3 regions of the Microbacterium sp. SORGH_AS_0862 genome follow, and region 2 is predicted to be linked to each of the others. Evidence: predicted binding sites of a transcription regulator. Region 2 holds the regulator's gene; each other region holds the start of a gene.
The links. The regulator HrcA, encoded in region 2, represses chaperone genes, less so after heat shock. The targets are predictions, from matches to a motif close to TTNGCACTCGNNNNNNNCGAGTGCNAA.
Positions count from the first base shown of each region.

Region 1: groL (chaperonin GroEL) is a predicted target of HrcA. The motif match lies at 1,719-1,745, and genes of this name have one in related genera.
Region 3: groES (co-chaperone GroES) is a predicted target of HrcA. The motif match lies at 3,774-3,800, and genes of this name have one in related genera.

Region 1 is NZ_JAUTAY010000001.1:2,582,873-2,589,807, reverse strand. It holds gene groL (chaperonin GroEL) at 63-1,682, opposite strand; gene QE377_RS12590 (cold-shock protein) at 1,866-2,069, opposite strand; gene QE377_RS12585 (LytR C-terminal domain-containing protein) at 2,205-2,807, opposite strand; gene QE377_RS12580 (DUF3263 domain-containing protein) at 2,853-3,122, opposite strand; gene QE377_RS12575 (DUF2332 domain-containing protein) at 3,132-4,136, opposite strand; gene msrB (peptide-methionine (R)-S-oxide reductase MsrB) at 4,206-4,613, shown strand; gene QE377_RS12565 (nitroreductase family protein) at 4,610-5,149, shown strand; gene QE377_RS12560 (DMT family transporter) at 5,150-6,097, opposite strand; gene QE377_RS12555 (hypothetical protein) at 6,124-6,483, opposite strand; gene QE377_RS12550 (MarR family winged helix-turn-helix transcriptional regulator) at 6,779-6,935, opposite strand, start outside.
Region 2 is NZ_JAUTAY010000001.1:37,112-44,046, forward strand. It holds gene QE377_RS00195 (HIT domain-containing protein) at 1-169, opposite strand, end outside; gene QE377_RS00200 (16S rRNA (uracil(1498)-N(3))-methyltransferase) at 193-930, opposite strand; gene dnaJ (molecular chaperone DnaJ) at 935-2,044, opposite strand; gene hrcA (heat-inducible transcriptional repressor HrcA) at 2,089-3,126, opposite strand; gene QE377_RS00215 (carboxylesterase/lipase family protein) at 3,229-4,644, shown strand; gene hemW (radical SAM family heme chaperone HemW) at 4,646-5,860, opposite strand; gene QE377_RS00225 (DUF1990 family protein) at 5,860-6,510, opposite strand; partial or broken gene lepA (translation elongation factor 4) at 6,562-6,935, opposite strand, start outside.
Region 3 is NZ_JAUTAY010000001.1:821,982-828,916, reverse strand. It holds gene tsaB (tRNA (adenosine(37)-N6)-threonylcarbamoyltransferase complex dimerization subunit type 1 TsaB) at 1-132, shown strand, start outside; gene rimI (ribosomal protein S18-alanine N-acetyltransferase) at 129-635, shown strand; partial or broken gene tsaD (tRNA (adenosine(37)-N6)-threonylcarbamoyltransferase complex transferase subunit TsaD) at 623-1,694, shown strand; gene QE377_RS03850 (hypothetical protein) at 1,691-2,269, shown strand; gene QE377_RS03845 (hypothetical protein) at 2,325-2,558, shown strand; partial or broken gene QE377_RS03840 (SAM-dependent methyltransferase) at 2,559-3,747, opposite strand; gene groES (co-chaperone GroES) at 3,889-4,185, shown strand; gene rarD (EamA family transporter RarD) at 4,278-5,231, shown strand; gene QE377_RS03825 (ABC transporter substrate-binding protein) at 5,391-6,704, shown strand.

The DNA.
Region 1 (6,935 bases), 2.5 Mb from region 2:
CCGGAAACGGCGGATGCCCCGGTCCCTTGCGGGGCCGGGGCATCCGTTCGTGAGGTCTGGACTCAGAAGTCCATGCCGCCCGACGGGTCAGCAGGAGCGGCGGCAGCCTTCTCCGGCTTGTCGGCGACGACGGCCTCGGTGGTCAGGAACAGACCGGCGATCGACGCGGCGTTCTGCAGCGCCGAACGGGTGACCTTGGCGGGGTCGATGATGCCCTGCGCGAAGAGGTCGCCGTACTCACCGGTCGCGGCGTTCAGGCCGTGACCGACGGGCAGGTCAGCCACCTTGTTGGCGACGACACCGGGCTCGAGACCGGCGTTGAGGGCGATCTGCTTGAGCGGAGCCTCGATCGCGACACGAACGATGTTCGCGCCGGTCGCCTCGTCGCCCGTCAGCGTCAGCCCCTGGAACGCGGTCTTGCCGGCCTGGATGAGCGCGACGCCACCACCGGCGACGACACCCTCCTCAACGGCAGCCTTCGCGTTGCGGACGGCGTCCTCGATGCGGTGCTTGCGCTCCTTGAGCTCCACCTCGGTGGCCGCGCCCGCCTTGATGACGGCGACGCCACCCGCGAGCTTGGCGAGGCGCTCCTGGAGCTTCTCGCGGTCGTAGTCGCTGTCCGTGTTGTCGATCTCGCGACGGATCTGGGTCACGCGACCCTCGATCTGAGCGGAGTCACCGGCACCTTCGACGATCGTGGTCTCATCCTTGGTGATGATGACCTTGCGGGCACGGCCGAGCAGGTCGAGGGTGGCGTTCTCGAGCTTGAGGCCGACCTCCTCGGTGATGACCTGGCCGCCCGTGAGGATCGCGATGTCCTGCAGCTGAGCCTTGCGGCGGTCGCCGAAGCCGGGAGCCTTGACGGCGGCCGACTTGAAGATGCCGCGGATCTTGTTCAGCACCAGGGTCGCGAGAGCTTCGCCCTCGACGTCCTCGGCGATGATGAGGAGCTCCTTGCCGTCCTGGATCACCTTGTCGACGATCGGCAGGAGGTCCTTGATGTTCGAGATCTTCTGGTTGGCGATCAGGATGTAGGGGTCTTCGAAGACCGCTTCCTGGCGCTCCGGGTCGGTCACGAAGTAGGGGTTCAGGTAGCCCTTGTCGAAGCGCATGCCCTCGGTGAGCTCGAGCTCGGTGCCGAAGGTGTTGGACTCCTCGACGGTGACCACACCCTCCTTGCCGACCTTGTCGATCGCCTCGGCGATGAGCTCGCCGATCGCGGGGTCAGCGGCGGAGATCGACGCGGTGGCGGCGATCTGCTCCTTGGACTCGATCTCCTTGGCGTCGGCCAGCAGCGCCTCGGTCACCGCGGCGACGGCCTTCTCGATGCCCTTCTTGAGCGAGATGGGGTCGGCGCCGGCTGCGACGTTGCGCAGACCTTCGCGCACGAGCGCCTGAGCGAGAACCGTGGCCGTCGTGGTTCCGTCACCGGCGACGTCATCGGTCTTCTTCGCGACCTCCTTGACGAGCTCCGCGCCGATCTTCTCGTACGGGTCGTCGAGCTCGATCTCCTTGGCGATGGAGACACCGTCGTTCGTGATCGTGGGTGCGCCCCACTTCTTCTCGAGGACGACGTTGCGGCCACGGGGACCCAGGGTCACCTTGACGGCGTCGGCCAGGGTGTTCAGGCCGCGCTCGAGGCCACGACGGGCCTCCTCATCGAAAGCGATGATCTTTGCCATGTGTGTCTCGTCCCTCCCGGACGTTGGCTTGTGTCTTTAGCACTCAGTGATATCGAGTGCTAATCCATTCTGGCACTCGCCCCCGGGGAGTGCAAGCCGCCGCGAGTGCCGTGAGCGAGCGCGGCGCACACGACGAGACCCCCGAGCACCGACGGGCGCTCGGGGGTCTCGCGAGTAGGGGTCTCAGGCGACGATGCGAACCGACTCGGCCTGCGGACCCTTCTGTCCGCTGCCGACCGTGAACTCCACGGCCTGCCCTTCTTCGAGGACGCGGAATCCGGTCATGTCGATGTTCGAGTAGTGGACGAAGACGTCCTCACCGTCGCCGGAGGTGATGAATCCATACCCCTTCTCGGCGTTGAACCATTTGACGGTGCCCTGGGCCATACGAGTCTCCTGATGCTGTAGAACGCAGTCATCGTATGCAGCCCGAACAGCGTCGAAGCGACGGATCCGGCACAGTTGACACAGCAGCAGCGAACTGTTTACGCCGCGGAAACACGCGGCCGTCGAGGAGGAGCCTCAGGGGGTCGGAGTGGGGCTCGGCGCCCCCGCAGCGGTGCGGTCCAGTCCGATCACGATCGTGAGCTGTTTCGCCTGCGACTCGTCCACATCGGCCGTGCCGGCGTCGTCGGTCGGCTGGTACTGGTTGCTCTCGGCGACGTCCGCCCCGCCGATGAGCTCGGCGAGACCCTTGGCCGCTGCCTCGTCCCCCGGGAAGGCGTAGTAGACCGTCGTCTGCGGGAAGTCGGTGGCGCTGGCGCTGCTCGCGTTGACGAGGTCGGCACCCCACCCCTTGGCGATGAGCTCGTCCTTCAGGGTGGTCGCCAGTCCCGTCTCCGGCGTCGCGTTGAGCACCAGCACGGAGAAGGACATGTCGACGACGGGCGTCACTTCGGGAGTCGGAGTCGGCGTCGGAGTCAGCGAGGGCACCAGCACGATCCGCCCGGAAAGCACCAGACTCCCGAAGATCCCCGCAGCGATGAGGACGATCGTGACGACGATCGCCCAGAGGGTGACGACTCCCGCCCGCATGCGCGGATTCTCGGCGCGGTGGGCTCCGACACGCCCCGAGGTGTTCGGCAGGTCGTCGAAGCGGTCGCGGGGATGCGGGTTTCGGGACACCCCACGATGCTACCGGAGCCCCTCGCTCCGCCCGCGGAGCGAGGCTCAGGCGCCGCGGCGGGCTGTCGAGCGCTCACGCCGACGCTCATCGCGGATGCGGCGCAGGCGGCCGACGAGGAGCGGATCGTGGGCCAGAGCGGCCTGCGTATCGATCAGCCTTCCCAGCAGTTGGTAGTACCGCGCGGGGGCGAGCTGAAGCTCGACGCGGATCGCCTCCTCCTTGGCGCCGGTGTGCCCGAGCCAGCGCGCCTCGAAGGCGAGCAGCTGGGAGTCGCGCTCGCTCAGAGCGTCGGATGCGGAGTCGCGCACGGGCACGGGACAACGCTAACCGAGCGGTCCCGCCGCATCCGGACGCCACTCCACGGCCGCCCCCAACGGGTCGACCGCGGCGAGCACCTCACCGTCCAGCGCCAGAGCGAAGCGATCCTTCGGCCAGTCGACCGAATCGATAGGCCCGCTCCAGCCGTCGTGCAGCCCCGGCGCGTCGATCGTGATCCAGCGCCCCGATGCCCGCGCCGCGTCGATGATGCGACGCCGCCCGTCCCAGGGCACGTGGGCGAGGACTCCCGGCGTCGTGACCACGAGCGTCGCGTCGGGCGGGGCGGCCCGCGCGAGCTCGGCGATGACGCCGGGAGCCGCCGCATCCGCCGCGTGCAGGATCGGAGGCTCTTCGGCCGCGACGTCGAGTGCCGCATCGATGCGCTCCCGACGTCCGCTCTCCCCCGGCCACACGAGCCCCGTGAGCCAGCGGCGATCCTCGGCAGAGCGGACGTCGAGCGGATGCAGGTCGATGCCCGCCCGCCACACGACCGTCGGGATGCGCAGCTCCGCCTCCTGACCGCTCCAGTCGCACGAGAGCACCACGGGTGCGGGACCGGCGATCGGATCCAGCCGTCGCGCCCGGCCCGATTCCGAGACGTAGCGATAGGAGTAGCGATCCGGGTACAGACACAGGCCTGCGCTGGCGCCGACCTCCAGGAGTGCGACGGGACCCTGGATCCGGGACAGCGCGGGAAGCAGGGCGGCGCAGCGCCCGGGCTCGTTCGTCTGCACCGAGCGGGCCGCGGACTCCGCCACGAGGGCGTCGGCGTGGGCGAGCACCCATGCTCCCCACTCCGTGCCGTCCGTCTCCGGCGCTCCCAGAAGCCTGCTGACGGCGAACACCAGGGGTGGCTGCCGATGGGTCGCCGGGATCCGCGCCAGGACGGCGGCGAGTTCCGGGGTGGTCTGCACCGCGTGCGCCCAGCTCTCGTAGAGCCTGCTGCGGCCCGGCGCCTCTTCCTCGGCGAAGCGCCGGTAACGCGCGATGACGGCCTCGAGTTCGCTCATCCGCTCATTCTCGGTCACACGGGAACAGTGCCCCCGCAGGTCGGGTTGAATGGGACAGAAGGAGGACCAATGAGCTACGCAGTGAACAAGTCCGAGGAGCAGTGGCGCGAGGAGCTCGGAGCAGACAAGTACGCGGTCTTGCGTGAGGCCGCGACCGAGCGCGCCTGGACGGGCGAGCTGCTCGACGAGTCGCGAGCAGGCCTGTACGCCTGCGCCGCCTGCGGTGCCGAGCTGTTCCAGAGCGGGACGAAGTTCGATTCGCACTGCGGCTGGCCGAGCTTCTACGAGTCGGTCCGCCCCGAAGCCGTGGAACTGATCGAGGACAACAGCCACGGGATGGTGCGCACCGAGGTGCGCTGCGCCTCCTGCGGCTCCCACCTCGGTCATGTGTTCCCCGACGGCTTCGGCACGCCCACCGGCGACCGGTATTGCATGAACTCGATCGCGCTCGAGTTCACCCCGGAGACCGGCGAATGACAACCGGCGCACGCGACGCGATGCGCGTGCGCCGATCGTGGTCCAAAGTGACCGACGAGGCGCCGACCCGTGACGAACTCGTCGACATGGTCGCGGCCGCGGGACGGGTGGCCGACCACTCGTCGCTGCGACCGTGGCGGCTGATCGAGCTGCGCGGCGAAGACCGTGAGCGTCTCGGACGCGCGATACACAAGGCGGAGAAGAAGGACGGCGCATCGACCAAGCCGCTGCGCGCCCCGCTGCTGATCGCGGTCGTCGCGCGCATCCAGAAGGACAAAGTGCCGGATTGGGAGCAGGAGGCGGTCGCGTCCGGCGTCGCGCACATGCTGAGCCTCGCTCTCGACGAGGCGGGATGGGGCGTGATCTGGCGCACGGGCCACTACACCCGCAGCAAAGCCGTCGCCAAGGTGCACGGGCTTCGCAAGAACGAGCGGCTGTTGGGGTGGCTGTACGTCGGGGGCAAACCCGACCTGTCCCGCGAGACACGGATCAAGCAGATCGACGGCGCGGCGTTCCTCAGCAGGCTCCCGCGCTGATCATCGGCGCCGCCAGCGCGGGACGGTCGCGACGACGACACCGCCGACAGCGACGACCACGGCGATCAACGCCACCTCGATGGGCGGCCCGGCATGTCCGGGAAAGAGCGCGTCGATGACGACGGAAGCACCGAGCAGGCCCACCACCGATCCGAGCCCCAGTTGGAGCACACCGGTGTGCCGGACAAGGGCGGCCGACAGGAAGATGTAGACGACGCCGATGGCACCGCCCACGTAGAGCCACGGTTCGGACGGCAGCCGAGGCGGTCCCGCGATCCCGAGCCGGACGGCGGCCGCCGCCGCCAGGAGCACGGTGCCGCCGGCGAAGTTCACGAGTGTGGCCGTCAACGGGCTGCCCACCTCGTTGCGCAGTCGTCCGTTCGTCGCCTGCTGCCAAGCGATTCCCGCGCCCGCGAGCAGGGGCAGCACGAGCAGCCAGACCGGAACGGATGCGGCCCCCTCACCCACCAGTGAGACCACCACCGCCGCAACGACGAGCAGAGCCCCGACAAGGCGTCCGATGGTGACCCCGACGACGCCGGCGGGACCGTAGCCGACCCGATCGAGGACGACCCCGTTGACGGTCTGCCCCGCGACCACGCCGACAGTGAAGGCCGCGACGCCGATCGCCGCGACCGCGAGTCCCTGCGTGAAGACGGTGAACGCTCCCGCGGCACCGCCGAGGATCATCCATACCGGGATGCGGCGCTCGCGAACACCCGCGATGAGGCGGGCGATTCCCGCGCGGCCGCCGGCCAGCAGCGCGCTGAGGGCGAGCAGGATGAGGAAGCCCGATCCGAACGAGATGGCGGCGGCCGTCAGAGCATCGCCGATCGCCGCGCCCAGCGCGCCGTTGATCTGCGCCTGGGTCGCCGTGAGAACGCCTACGAGGACAGCGCCGGCGAGGGCGATCGGTCGGGGCAGGCGACGTGGGTGGGGCGAGGTCACCGATCGAGACTACGCGGGGGCACGGTTCACGACCCCCAGACGGCAGCGACCAGGTCGGTCAGCAACGCCTCCCCGTCCGTGTTCGACGCCGACTGATAGATCCACACACCGTCCCGCACGTAGATCGTCTCGACGCTGTCGACGGGGTAGGTGGTCCCGCCGATCGTATGCGTGCAGATGAAGGCGGGCTCGTCCCCCACCTGGCACGAATACCCTTCGCTCGGCAGCGTCGACTCCGCGTAGGACTGTGCCTCATCCGCATCCGCTCTGCTGATCAGGAGGAGATATCCGGTTGCGTCGCCGACGATCCAGTTACAACCGAGGACGAGGCTCGCGTCGGGTGGTACTGGGCGCGTGAACTGGGCCGCATCACCGTACTCCGTCATCTGGTCGACGGTCGCGGCGCGGGTTGCCGCGGATCCGACCGCGCCGCAATCAGCCGGAATCTGCGCCGACGGCGGCTGAGGGCTCGGCGCAAGGGTGACGCTCGCCGTCGGCGTCGGGGTACTGGGCGAGGGAGCCGGCGCGCTGGTGGAGGGTGGCGGATCGGGCGTGGCTGTGCACCCCGCCACCACGAGCGACAGCCCCACGATGAAAGCGGCCCCCAGGATCCTGACGTTGCCCATATCTCCCCCTACGCGCGAGTGTACGCCCGGCACGACCGGCGCCCCGAGACGTGGTTCAGGCAGTGGAGGCTTCAGCGCCGATGGGGGAATCGACCGCATCCACGGCCTCCGTCATCGCATGGAGGAAGCCGACGATGGCGTCTGCATCGCCGGGGCCGAGAGACCGGACGGCAGCCATCATCCGCGTGTGCATACCGTCCAGCGTGCGGCGC
Region 2 (6,935 bases):
CCGCGAGCGACACGACGTCGCGGTAGTCCGGTGTCTTCGGGATCACCAGGAGGTGGACGGGAGCCTGGGGTGCGATGTCACGGATGACGAAGACGCGCTCGGTCTCGACGAGGATCTCCGCGGGGATCTCGCCCAGCAGGATGCGGGTGAACACGGACTGCTCGCTCATTCCTCCAGTCTATGCGCGCGCGTTCACCACCGACCGAGGAGGGCCTCGATCGCTGCCAGCGCGGCCGGTCCCGCGGTCGATGTGCGCAGCACTCCGGTTCCGAGCCGGACCGGATGCGCGCCCGCCGCAGCGAACGTGTCGAGCTCGGCGGCGTCGATGCCGCCTTCGGGCCCCACCACCAGGACGATCTCCGGGGCATCCCGCAGCTCCCGCATCCTAGCGCTGAGCGGTTGGGACGCACCCGGCTCCAGCACGAGCGTCGGGACAGCCGCGGCACGCTGCGCGATCTGCGCGCTCGTGCGCACCTCGCTCACCTCCGGCACCCACGCGCGGTGGGCCTGCTTGGCGGCCTCGCGGACGATCTGCGTCCAGCGGGCGCGACCTTTTTCCGCCTTGGCCGTATCCCAGCGCGAGACGCTGCGAGCGGCCTGCCACGGCACGACCTCGGCAACGCCGAGCTCCGTCGCGGCCTGCACCGCCATCTCATCGCGGTCGCCCTTCGCCAGCGCTTGGACGAGGACCAGGCGCGGCGCAGGGGCGCGGACGTCCTCGCGCCGATGGATCTCGACGACCACCTCGCGCGGCGCCACGCTCACGCACGTTCCGGTCGCCCAGGCGCCTCGCCCGTCGCCGATCGTCACCTCCTCGCCGACGCGCACACGCCGCACGGTGGCGGCGTGGTGCGCCTCGGCTCCGGTCAGCACGACCGTACGGCCGGGATGCGCGTCGGAGGCATCGTCGAGGAGGAAGTGCAGCGCCATCGGATCACCCGTTGCGGAAGCGGTCGCGCAGCTTGGCGAACAGGCCCTGCTGGAACTCCGACAGGCGGGGAGCCGGCGCCTTCGTCTTCTTGGCGAACTCCTCGATGAGAGCCCGCTCCTTGTGGTCGAGGCGGGTCGGCGTGACCACGTGAACGCCGATCTTCAGGTCGCCGCGCTGGTTGCCGCGAAGCGGCGTGATGCCGCGGCCCTTGATCGTGAGCACGTCGCCCGCCTGGACACCCGCGCGCAGCTCGAGGTCGACGGGGCCGTCCAGCGCCTCGATCCGGGTCGTGGTGCCGAGGATCGCGTCTGGCATCGAGACGTCGAGGGTCGCGAGCAGGTCGTCGCCGTCGCGGCTGAAGACCTCGTCGGCGGCGACCGTGATCTCCAGATACAGGTCGCCGTGGGGGCCGCCCGCAGGGCCCACCTCACCGGAGCCGGGAAGCTGGAGCCGCAGGCCCGTCTCCACGCCCGCGGGGATGTCGACCGACACCGTTCGCCGCGCACGCACCCGGCCCTGGCCCTGGCACGTCGCGCACGGGTAAGGGATCGTGGTGCCGTAGCCCTGGCACGTCGCGCAGGGCTGGTTGGTGACGACGTTGCCGAGCAGGCTCCGGACCGTGCGCTGGACGTGGCCGCTGCCGTGGCAGATGTCGCACGTGACGGGTGACGTACCCGGCTGGCAGCACCCGCCCTCACACGTCTCGCAGAGCACGGCGGTGTCCACCTCGATGTCGCGGTGCGCTCCGAAGATCACCTCTCGCAGCTCCAGCGTCACGCGCACGAGGGCGTCCTGGCCCCGTTCGGTGCGCGAGCGCGGGCGTACCCGTCCTGCGCCGCCGCCGCCGAAGAACGTGTCGAAGATGTCGCCGAACCCGCCGAAGCCCTGCGCCCCGCCGAACCCGCCGCTGTCGCCGCCCATGTCGTATCGGCGACGCTGCTCGCTGTCACTCAGCACGTCGTAGGCGTGCGTGACGAGCTTGAACCGCTCCGCCGCGTCCTCACCGGGATTCACATCGGGATGCAGCTGGCGCGCGAGCTTGCGATACGCCTTCTTGATGTCATCCTGCGATGCATCGCGAGGCACCCCGAGTACTTCGTAGTGGTCTGCCACTTCAGCCTTCCCGTCCGCGTGCCGCGGAATCGTCTCGCGCGCGCTCAGCGCGCGCGTTCGTCTTCTTCCAGCAGACGGCTCAGGTAGTGAGCCACGGCACGGACGGCCGCGAGGTTGCTGGAGTAGTCCATTCGGGTGGGCCCGAGCACGCCCACGCGCGCCTGCCCCCCGGTCGTGTCGTAATCGCTGGCCACCACCGACGCCTCGACGAGTCCGAACGCCTCGTTCTCGCGGCCGATGGATGCGGCGAGTCCCTGCTCGTCGGCCACCATCTCGCCCATCAGACGCAGCAGCGTGACCTGCTCCTCGATCGCTTCCAGCAGCGGGTAGATGCTGCCGCGGAAGTCACCCTCTGCCCGGGCGAGGTTGGCGGTACCCGCCATGACCAGCCGATCCTGCCGGAACTCGTCGAGCTCCTCACCCACGGTGCGCAGGAGCGCACCGAGGGCTCTATCGGACCGGCTGTCGGTCAACGTCTCGGCCAGAGCCTGCGCGACGCGTTGTGTGCCCTCGCGGACGGGCCTCCCGGTGACGAGGACCGACACCTGCGCGCGGAGCGTCGCCACATCCGTCTCATCGAGCGGCTCGGGCCCCGCCATCAGACGCTGCGACACCCGACCGGTGTCGGTGACGAGCACGACGACCAGGCGCGAGCCACCGAGGTGGACGAGTTCGACGTGCGTGATGCTCGCGCGCTCGAACGACGGATACTGCACCAGGGCGACCTGACCGGTGAGCTGGGTCAGGGCGCGGACGGTGCGCCCCAGCATGTCATCGAGATCCGCCGGAGCCCCGAGGAACGCCGTGATCGCCGAGCGCTGGGCGCTCGTGAGCGGGCGCAGCTCGGCGAGGTGGTTGACGAACACGCGATAGCCCTTGTCGGTCGGCACCCGGCCGGACGACGTGTGCGGTGCGGTGATCAGCTCCTCGTCCTCGAGCAGCGCCATGTCGTTGCGGATCGTCGCCGCGGACACGCCGAACGAATGACGTTCGACGATCGACTTGCTGCCGACGGGTTCGCGCGTCTCGACGTAGTCCTGGACGATCGCCCGAAGCACGTCGAGTCCCCGATCGCTGACCATGCGCACTCCCTCCTGGCACTCGAGGTCTGGGAGTGCCAATTCTAGCGCGCTCGGGAGGCGAGTCGCCGGAAGGCCTCCCGTAGACTCTCGAGAGGAGGTCGCATGTCCCATCCCGTCGTCCACACCGAGGCCGGAGCAGTATCCGGAACCCGCTTCGAGGGGATCGAGCGCTACCTCCGCATCCCCTACGCACAGCCCCCGGTCGGAGCACGGCGCTTCGCTCTCCCCGAGCCGGTCGCGGCCTGGGAGGGCGTGCGCGAGGCCACGGCTTTCGGGCCCACATCGCCACAGTCGCCCTATCCCGGGTTCGTCGGCGAGCTCCTCGCATCGACGATCATCCCCGGCGACGACATCCTGACCGTCAACGTGTGGCGGCCCGCGGATGCGGACGGCGCCGCGGTGATGCTGTGGGTCCACGGCGGGGCGCTCGAACGAGGTACGAGCGCCATCAGCACCTATGACGGCACACCGTTCGCGCGTGACGGAGTCGTCTTCGTGTCGGCGAACTATCGTCTCGGCGCCGAGGGCTTCTCGGTCCTGCCGGACGCGCCTCGCAATGTCGGACTCGCTGATGCTGCCGAGGCCCTGCGATGGACCCACCGCAACATCGCCCGTTTCGGCGGCGATCCCTCGAGGATCACCATCTTCGGCGAATCGGCCGGCGGCGCCGTGGTCGCCGCGCTTCTCGCTCGCGAGGACCTGCGCCCGCTCCTCGCGGGGGCCGTCATCGAGTCGGGACCGCTGGACGCCGTATCGGCCGAGCGCGCCGCCCGGCCGACACAGGACATCGCGCGCAAGCTCGGCACGCCCGCCACCGCCGAGGCCCTTCGAACGATCTCGCCGGAGCGACTCGTCGCCGCGAGGGACGAGCTGACGGCGTCGTCCACGTTGTTGAAGGCCGCACCGGGCTTCAACGCCACCATCGACCCGACGACGTTGCCGGAGAACCCGCGCCGCGCCCTCGTCGATGCCGACCTTCCGGTCATCATCGGCACCAACACCGACGAGTACCGCCTCTGGTACCCCGCGGCGGCACTCGCGAAGCTCTCGCGCCGCACGTATGCACTTCTGGCGCTCGCGAAGCGTCTCCCGCGGGGCGTCTGGCGCGAGTACCGGGCGGCTTTCCGCGACGCCTCTCCGGGAGAGATCATCGGACAGGTCCTGACGGATCTGGCCGTCCGACAGCCGGCGATCGAGGTCGCGCGTGCGCGCAGCGCGCCGACATTCGTGTACGAGTTCGCCTGGCCGAGCCCGGTGCGCGATCTTCGCGCCGCGCACGCTCTGGAAATCGGCTTCGTCTTCGACGCGCTGGGCGACTCGGGCGCGATCACGATGGCGGGGACCGGTGCCCCGCAGGAGTTGGCCACGCGCATGCACGCCGACTGGATCCGTTTCGCCGAGACCGGCGATCCTGGCTGGCCCGCTTTCCGGGACGGCCAGCTCGTGCGCCGTTACGACACCTCGACGGAGGATGTGCCGCTGCCGCGCGCTGAGGTGCTCGCGGCGCTCACCCGCTGAGTCAGTCGGTCAGCGCGCGGACGACCGCGTCGGCCAGCAGCCGGCCGCGACGCGTGAGCACGATGCGACCGCGCAGAGCGGTCGCGCCGTCGACGAGCCCGTCGGCGATGAGTCCGGCCACGGCGCTGCGCCGATCGCTCGGGACCGCTTCGATCGGCAGGCCCTCGCGGATGCGGGATTCGAGCAGAATCCGCTCGAGCGTGCGCGCCTCCTGATCGGGAACCTCCCTGGCGGCCGCGGGCGACGAGCCCTGCGAGAGTCGTTGCGCGTACGCCGCCGGGTGCTTCACATTCCACCAGCGCACGCCGGCGACGTGGCTGTGCGCGCCCGGACCGAACCCCCACCAGTCGGTTCCGCGCCAGTAGGCGAGGTTGTGGCGCGAACGATGCCTCGCGCCGCGCGCCCAGTTCGAGACCTCGTACCAGTCGTAGCCCGCATCCGCCATCGCGTCGTCGACGAGCTCGTACATCTCGGCCTGCAGATCGTCGTCCGGCGCGCGGACCTCGCCGGCACGGATGCGGCGGGCGAGCTTGGTGCCGTCCTCGATGATGAGCGCGTAGGCGGAGAGGTGATCCGGCTCCAGCGCGAGGGCGGCGTCGACCGAGGCTCGCCAATCGGCCAGAGACTCCCCCGGGGCGCCGTAGATCAGATCGACGCTCACATCGAGCCCGGCCGCCCGTGCCCCGGCGACGGCCGCTGCCACGTTGGCGGGGTCGTGCGTGCGGTCGAGAGCGGCCAGAACGTGCGGGACGCTCGACTGCATGCCGATCGAGACCCGCGTCACTCCGGCGTCGGCCAGTTCGGCGAGGGACGCGGGGGTCACGGAATCCGGATTGGCCTCGACAGTGATCTCGGCGCCTTCTGCGATGCCGAAGCCCTCGCGCACGGCATGCAACATGCTACCCAGCGCCGCCGATGACAGCAGGGTCGGCGTGCCCCCGCCGAAGAAGACGGTCTGCGCCGGCCGCGGAACGTCTGCCAGCACCCGGGTCGCCAGGGCGATCTCGCGGCTCAGGTCGTCCGGGTAGTCGTCCCGTCGGTGGCCGCGCAGCTCATCCGCGGTGTACGTGTTGAAGTCGCAGTATCCGCAGCGCACACGGCAGTACGGAACGTGGATGTAGACACCGAAGTCTGTGCCGGAATCCACCACCGTGCCCTCGGGGAGAGCGCCGTCGGCGGGTGCGATGTCGCCGTCGGGAAGAACGGATGGGGCCATCAGGCGGGGGTCGTGTACATGGGCGAGATCGCGCGCAGGTACCGGCCGAAGAGCTCGCGGCGGCGGCGGCGCACGAGCGCGGGGACAAGGCGGTAGAGCGGCGCCACCGGGCGGTCGAATGCACGAACGGTGAACCAGACCTCGTCGTCGCCGCGCCACTCGATCATGAACGACTCCTCGCCGCTCACCACCGAGTCGCGCACCGTGCCCAGCGCGAACCCGATGCGTCGTTTCTCCTCGACGACGAAGATCACCCGCAGCTCCGCGTCGACGCGGTAGCCGCCGACGCGCCCGCGCACATGCACCGATGAACCGGCGGCCACGTACGGTGTCCCGTCGGCATCGAAGCGCTGGTCGGCATCGAGGCGACTGGGGGCGATCGGCTGGCCCTCGTCGTCGAACGAGACGCCCGAGTAGCTCGGGTCGGATGCGGGGCGCACCTCTGCGATCGAGATGCCGCCGTCGCGGAGGGCACTCCAGGAGAGCAGCGCGTCGCCCGCCGAGCGGAAGCGCTCTTCGCCGCTGCCCAGCTTCCACGACTCCTGTGCGGGGATGCTCTTCTCCGGCGGGTACTGGAGGAGGTCGGGAGCCTGCGTCGCCCCGACGGCGGCGTAGTCGACGGTCTCGTCCCGGAAGGTCCCACGGCGCATGGTCTCCAGCGTACCGAGCCGGCCTGGATGCACGATCCGAATGTGAATCCCCTACTTCTTCGTCTCGACGTCACCCGACAGTGCGGCGATGAACGCCTCCTGGGGCACCTCGACGCGTCCGACCATCTTCATGCGCTTCTTGCCCTCCTTCTGCTTCTCGAGCAGCTTGCGCTTACGCGTGATGTCGCCGCCGTAGCACTTGGCGAGCACGTCCTTGCGGATCGCGCGGATGTTCTCGCGGGCGATGATCCGCGCGCCGATGGCGGCCTGGATCGGAACCTCGAACTGCTGACGAGGGATGAGCTTGCGCAGCCGCTCGGTCATCATCGTGCCGTAGGCGTATGCCTTCTCTCGGTGCACGATCGAGCTGAAGGCGTCGACCTTCTCGCCCTGCAGGAGGATGTCGACCTTCACGAGGTCGGCCG
Region 3 (6,935 bases), 780 kb from region 2:
CCCGCCACGGTGCTGGCCCTGTGCGGCGCGCGGGCCGTCGCCGCCGGCCGCACGATCGCCGCGGACGAGCCGCTGTATCTGCGTTCTCCGGACGTCACGAGCCCGCACGCGCCGAAGCGGGTGGGGTCGTGATCCGTCCGGCGACACCCGCCGACCTCGACGCGATCATGCGGCTGGAGCGGGCGAGCTTTCCCACGGACGCGTGGAGCGAGGCCATGATGCGCGAGGAGCTCGCCTCCCCGCACGGGCACTACGTCGCACTGGAGCACGGCGGCCGGCTCGTCGGCTACGCGGGATTGCGCGCGCCTGAGGGAGCGCGCGACGGCGACATCCAGACGATCGCTCTGGACGCGTCGTCCCGCGGACGGGGCTTCGGACGGGCCCTGTTGCGCACGCTCCTGTCGAAGGCCCACGAACGACGCGTACGCGAGGTGTTCCTCGAGGTGCGCGACGACAACCCCGTCGCCCGGGGGTTGTACGCCTCGGAGGGCTTCGTCGAGGCGGGCCGGCGTCCGCGCTACTACCAGCCCGACGATGTCGACGCGATCGTCATGCGCGTGGACGTGCCGGCGTGGGCGGCGGCGCGCGGCGAGGATGCGGTCGCATCCGGTGTGAACGGAGGATGGTGCTCGTGAGCGGACCTCTCGTGCTCGGCATCGAGACAAGTTGCGACGAGACCGGCATCGGCATCGTCCGCGGCCGCGAGCTGCTGACGAACACGATCGCCAGCTCCATGGACGAGCATGCCCGCTACGGCGGCGTCGTCCCCGAGGTCGCCGCGCGCGCGCACCTCGAGGCGCTGCAGCCCGCGATCCGCGCAGCGCTCGCCGAGGCCGGCGTCGGCCTTCACGACCTGGATGCCGTCGCCGTCACGTCGGGTCCGGGGCCTCGCCGGCGCACTCATGGTCGGCGTCGGGGCGGCGAAGGCGCTCGCGGTGGGGCTCGGCAAGCCGCTCTACGCGGTCAACCACCTCGTGGGCCACATCGCGGCCGACATCCTCGATGCGGATGCGGCGCCCCTGGAGTACCCGACGGTGGCGCTTCTCGTCAGCGGCGGCCACACCTCCCTGCTGCTCGTGCGCGACCTCACCAGCGATGTGGAGCTGCTCGGCGAGACGGTGGACGACGCCGCAGGAGAGGCGTTCGACAAGGTCGCGCGGATCCTGGGCCTGCCCTACCCGGGAGGCCCGCAGATCGACCGCGCCGCCGCCGACGGCGATCCGACCGCGATCCGTTTCCCCCGTGGGCTCTCCCGCGCCTCCGATATGGCCGAGCATCGCTACGACTTCTCCTTCTCGGGACTGAAGACGGCGGTGGCGCGTTACCTCGAGCAGACGCCGGATGCGTCCGTGCCCGACGTCGCCGCATCCTTCCGCGAGGCTGTCGTCGACGTGCTCGTGACGAAGGCGCTGGATGCGTGCGCGCGCCACGACGTGCCGCGCCTGCTGCTGGGCGGCGGTGTGATCGCCAATCGCCGGCTGCGCGACGTGGCTCTGGAGCGCGGCGCCGCGGCCGGCGCCGCGGCCGGCGTCGCGGTCCGCATCCCGCCGCTGAGCCTGTGCACCGACAACGGCGCGATGATCGCGGTGCTGGCCGCCGAGCTCATCGCCGCAGGGCGCGCGCCGTCGACGCTCCGCTTCGGCGCGGACTCGACGCTGCCGGTCACCGAGATCCAGGTGGCGGAGCAGCGGTGAACCGCGAACGGGGGGAGGGCGCGCCGGACGAGCCGGAGGCGTTCTCGTTGTCGTTCCCGCCGGACGAGGCGGCCGCGCAGCCGCTGCTGGCCGCTGCTGCGGCTCTGGATCCCTCGCCGCAGCCACCCACCGCCGAGCCGTGGCCGGTCGCCGCGCGTGTCGAGTCGCCGTCGGACGACGTCGTCGTCCCGACGCAGGCCGCCGACCTCCCGGGCACGCACCGCGGCGGCTTCACCCGCCCGCCGACGGCGCCCGTCGACGTGCAGGAGCAGGTCGCCCAGCATGAGGAGCTCCCGGCGACGACCGCAACCCTGCCGACGACGGATGCGGCGTCGCCCGCGAACTTCGCGACGCTGTCCCTCGGTTTCGCGGTGGTCGCTCTCATCGTCGCCATCGTGGTCGGCTGGGGCTTCCCGATCGGCGTGGGAGCCGTCGTGCTCGGGCTCATGTCGTTGCGCGGGTGCGTGGAGAGTCGCCCGATCGCGGCGTGGGGTGTCTCGCTCGGTGCGCTCTCGTTGATCTACAGCGCGGGATGGCTCATGTACGCCGGCATCCAATCGGGGTGGATCGGCTGATTCTCCCGATGGGAGACGCGCACTCGGCCCCGGCGGGCTTGATATGTTCGCAGACATGGGGATCGAGTGGGGACGAATCAACCCTGTGGTCGTGGTCACGGCCGGGGTTCTGGCCTGCATGCTGGTGCCGAGCGCGGTGTTCATCGCTGTGTCGGCGTTTCTCGCGGGCGATGCGCTCTGGGGGGCGGTGGCGGTCGTCGCGGCGGGTGCGATCGTGATCGCGGCCGCCGTCGCGTTCGTGTACGCCGCGGCGATGTTCCGACGACGCAGGGTCGTCGGCGAGGGCTGATCAGACGCGATCCGCCAGGATCGCCGTCCGCTTGTCGCCGATCCGCGTCAGCAGCAGCGTCGCCGACGCGTCGCCCGTGAGCTTGAGTCGGGTGCGCAGCTTCGCCGGGTCTACATCGACGCCGCGTTTCTTGATCTCGAGCGTCCCGACACCGCGCTCGCGGAGGGCGCGGGCGAGCTTCTTCTCATCGGCGGGGAGTTGTTCGCGCACGCGGAAGCTCTGCACGAACGGGCTCGTCACCGGCTGGTCCGAGGTGAGGTACGCGATGCGTTCGTCGAGCGTGCCCGCATCCAGTGAGCGGGCGACGTCGCCGATCAGGCGGGAGCCGGATCACGGCGCCGTCGGGCTCATGCAGGAAGGCGCCGAGCGGGCGGGGGTCGACGTCCTCGGCGTCGTGGGCGGATGTGAGCTCGTGCACCTGGTCGCCGCGGACGACGAGCGCTGCGCGCCGTACGCCGTCGCGGGCCAGCTCCCGGGAGAAGAGCACGAGCTCGATCGTCGAGCCGTCCACACTGATCCACTGCGCCTCGACATCCCGGGGGATGCTGTCGCGGTCGAAGCCGGGACCCAGCTTGATGCCGGTCGGGATCCGCTCGGCGATCTCGAACGCCCAGTTGAGCGCGGGGCTGTACTCGTCTGCGCGCAGCCGATCGCTGTGGGACCCGCCGACCGGGCGGCGTGCAGGGTCGAGCCACACCGCATCCCTGTCCGCGAGATCGACATCCTCTGCGCGTGCGTGCGAGACCGTGACGGTGTCGGCGAAGGGCGCCAGGTTGTAGGCGGCGACGGCCGCGGTCAGCTCGTCGGCGTCGACGGCGGTGACCTCGAGCCCGAGGGCTGCGAACCCCAGGGCGTCGCCGCCGATGCCGCATCCGAGATCAGCGATCCGGCGGCGTCCCGCATCCCGGAAGCGTCCAGCGTGGCGGGCCGCCACGCTCAGGCGCGTGGCCTGCTCGAGGCCGGCGGGAGTGAAGAGCATCCGCCCGGCGAAGGGCCCGAACTTCGCCGCGGCACGGGAGCGGAGTCGCGCCTGACTGACCACGGCCGAGACGAGGTCGGGACCGTGTCCCGCGGCGCGGAGCCTGCTCACGGCCGCGGCGACCGCGGCCGTCGACTCGATCGGCCCCGTCTCATCCAGCAGGCGCAGGCCTTCGGGGGTGAGAAGGGCGCGCAGCTCGCTCATCTCCATCGCTCCAGCCTAGGCGTGACGTCGTGTTGGCACTCGCGTTGCACGAGTGCCAGGACGCCTCTAGACTTGCCATTAGCACTCTCGGTGTGAGGGTGCTAACTGAGTCTTCCGTTTCACGAAGCGAGAAAGAAGAGGTAGACCGTGTCGGTTTCCATCAAGCCGCTCGAGGACCGCATCGTCATCCAGCAGGTCGAGGCCGAGCAGACCACCGCTAGTGGCCTGGTCATCCCCGACACCGCCAAGGAGAAGCCCCAGGAGGGCGAGGTCGTGGCCGTGGGCCCCGGCCGCATCGACGACAACGGCAACCGTGTTCCGCTCGACGTCGCCGTCGGCGACCGCGTGATCTACAGCAAGTACGGCGGCACCGAGGTCAAGTTCGGCGCCGACGAGTACCTCGTGCTCTCCGCGCGCGACGTGCTCGCGGTCGTCGTCCGCTGACATCGCCTGCTCGAAGCCCCCGGCCGTTCGGTCGGGGGCTTCGTTCGTTGCGGGCGCGCGCCACTGCGTGCCCGCGGTTCTAGGCTGGATCGGTGAACCCGCGCACTCCCACCGAGCAGAGCCTCGCCGGCGGCCTGTATGCCTTCTCCGCATACCTGCTGTGGGGCGTGCTGCCGCTGTACTTCCTGCTGCTGGCGCCCGTGGGCGCGTTCGAGATCGTGGCGTGGCGCATCCTGTTGTCGCTGGTGTTCTGTGCGCTCCTGATCGCGGTGACGCGCTCGTGGCGGCGCCTCGGTGCGATCCTGCGCCAAGGCCGGCCCGTCGCCCTCACGGTGCTCGCCGGCATCCTGATCTACGTCAACTGGCAGACGTATCTCATCGGCACCCTGAGCGGCCACGTCATCGAGACGAGCCTCGGGTACTTCATCAACCCGATTGTGACGGTGTTGCTGGGCGTGCTCGTGCTGCGCGAGCGGCTGCGTCCGACGCAGTGGGTCGCGATCGGTCTCGCCACCGCCGCGGTCGTGGTGATCGTGGTCGGCTACGGCGCCATGCCCTGGATCGCCCTCATCCTCGCGTTCTCGTTCGGTTTCTACGGGCTCGTGAAGAAGAAGATCGGCCCATCCGTGGATGCGGTCAGCGGGCTCACGCTGGAATCGCTCTGGCTCACCCCTCTCGCCCTCGTGCAGCTCGTCGTGGTGGGCCTGACGACGGGACTGGGCTTCGCTTCCGCCGGCGTGGGCACCACCGTGGCCCTTGCGCTGGCAGGCGTCGTGACGGCCGTTCCGCTGCTGCTGTTCGCCGCGGGTGCGCGCCGGGCGCCTCTGACGCTGCTCGGCATCGTCCAGTTCGTCGCGCCCGTGCTGCAGTTCCTCATCGGGTGGTGGGTGCTGGGCGAGCCGATGACGGCCGGACGGTGGGCGGGCTTCGCGCTCGTGTGGGCGGCGCTCATCCTGCTGAGCGCGGATTCGATCGTCGCCTCGCGCCGTGCGCGCAAGAGCGCAGGATTGCAGAACGCTCCGTCCGACGTGGCCGAATTGACGTAATGCGTCGAAAAGCGGCGCGATTCATAACGATTTCGTCGCGAAAGGGTGCGGAGACTGTGCGCGACGCGCGCCTACAACACACTCGTAACAATGCGCGGCTAGCTTCTGGCGCAACGCGGCGTCCAGGTCGCGCATTGAAGAGTGAAAGGACGGAACCAGATGGTTCACTCCAAGAAGGCGTGGTTTGCCGCGACCGCCCTCGCGGGCGTCTCGGCGCTTGCGCTCGTCGGGTGTGCCGGCGGGGGCGAAGCAGCGCCCTCCGGCAGCTCAGACGCAGGTGGCGACTACACGGCGCAGAACTGTGCCGACGGCACCACGAGCGCTGACATCCTGAAGGTCGGCACCCTGCTGCCCACCACGGGAACCCTGGCGTTCCTCGGCCCGCCCGAGATCGCCGGTGTCGGCCTGGCTGTCGATGACATCGTCGCCGCTGGCGACAAGGCATGTACGTTCTGGACCGACTCCGGTGACAGCAACGACATGACCGTCTCGTCCGCCTCGGCCGACGAGCTCATCAACGCAGACGTCTCGATCGTGATCGGCGCCGCATCCTCCTCGGTGTCGCTGAACGTCGTCGACAAGCTCACCAAGAGCGCGAGCCCGATCGTGCAGATCTCGCCCGCGAACACGGCGGCCTCCCTCTCGGGCTACTCCGACTTCTACTTCCGCACCGCTCCGCCGGACACGGTGCAGGGTTCCGCGCTGGGTCAGCTCATCACGAGCGACGGCAACGCGAACATCGCGTTCCTCGTCTTCAACGACGCTTACGGCACGGGCCTGCGCGACGTGATCGAGGAGACGGTCACCGGCGCGGGCGGCTCGGTCACCTACGGCGCCAAGGGCGCGGGCCAGGAGTTCCCTCCCGGTCAGACCACCTTCTCGTCCGAGGTGACGGCGGCGCTGGCCACCAACCCCGACGCGATCGTGATCATCGCGTTCGATGAGACCAAGGCGATCATCCCCGAGCTCGTGTCGCAGGGCTGGGACATGTCCCGCACCTACTACACGGACGGCAACACGTCGGACTTCTCGTCGGACTTCGAGCCCGGAACGCTCGAGGGCGCGCAGGGCACGATCCCCGGTGCGAACCCCGCCGAGGACTTCAAGGAGCGGGCCTCGGCCTGGCACGAGGCGGTCGAAGGCTCGGCGCTCGACGACTACTCGTACTCCGCTGAGTCCTACGACGCGGTCATCCTCTCGGCCCTCGCGGCCCTGAAGGGCGGCGCGACCGACCCGGCCACCATCCAGGCGAACCTGGCCGCGGTGTCGGGTGCGACCGGTGGCGAAGAGTGCTCCACGTACGCCGACTGCAAGGCTCTCATCGCCGACGGCAAGGACATCCACTACACGGGTGTCGCCGGCACGGGGCCGTTCAACGACAAGAACGACCCCTCGAGCGCCTTCATCGGCATCTACAAGTTCGACGGTGACAACAAGCCCGTCTGGCAGAGCGCTGTCGAGGGCAAGTCTTGATCTGACTGCTCACGCACACGAACGCCCCCGGGTCCGCCCGGGGGCGTTCATGTGTCCGCGGGCGGTGCGCGTGCGAGCGTCTCGCCTCGGCCCGTCCGCCCACCGTCCGCCCCCCGGACGCTCGTTCCCCGCCTGTGCTCGTTCCACCCCCCTGCTCGCCTGTCACAAATCGCGGCTATCGGCGCGATTTGTGACAGGCGAGCAGGCGGTCCACGGGCCGGGGCGCCGTGC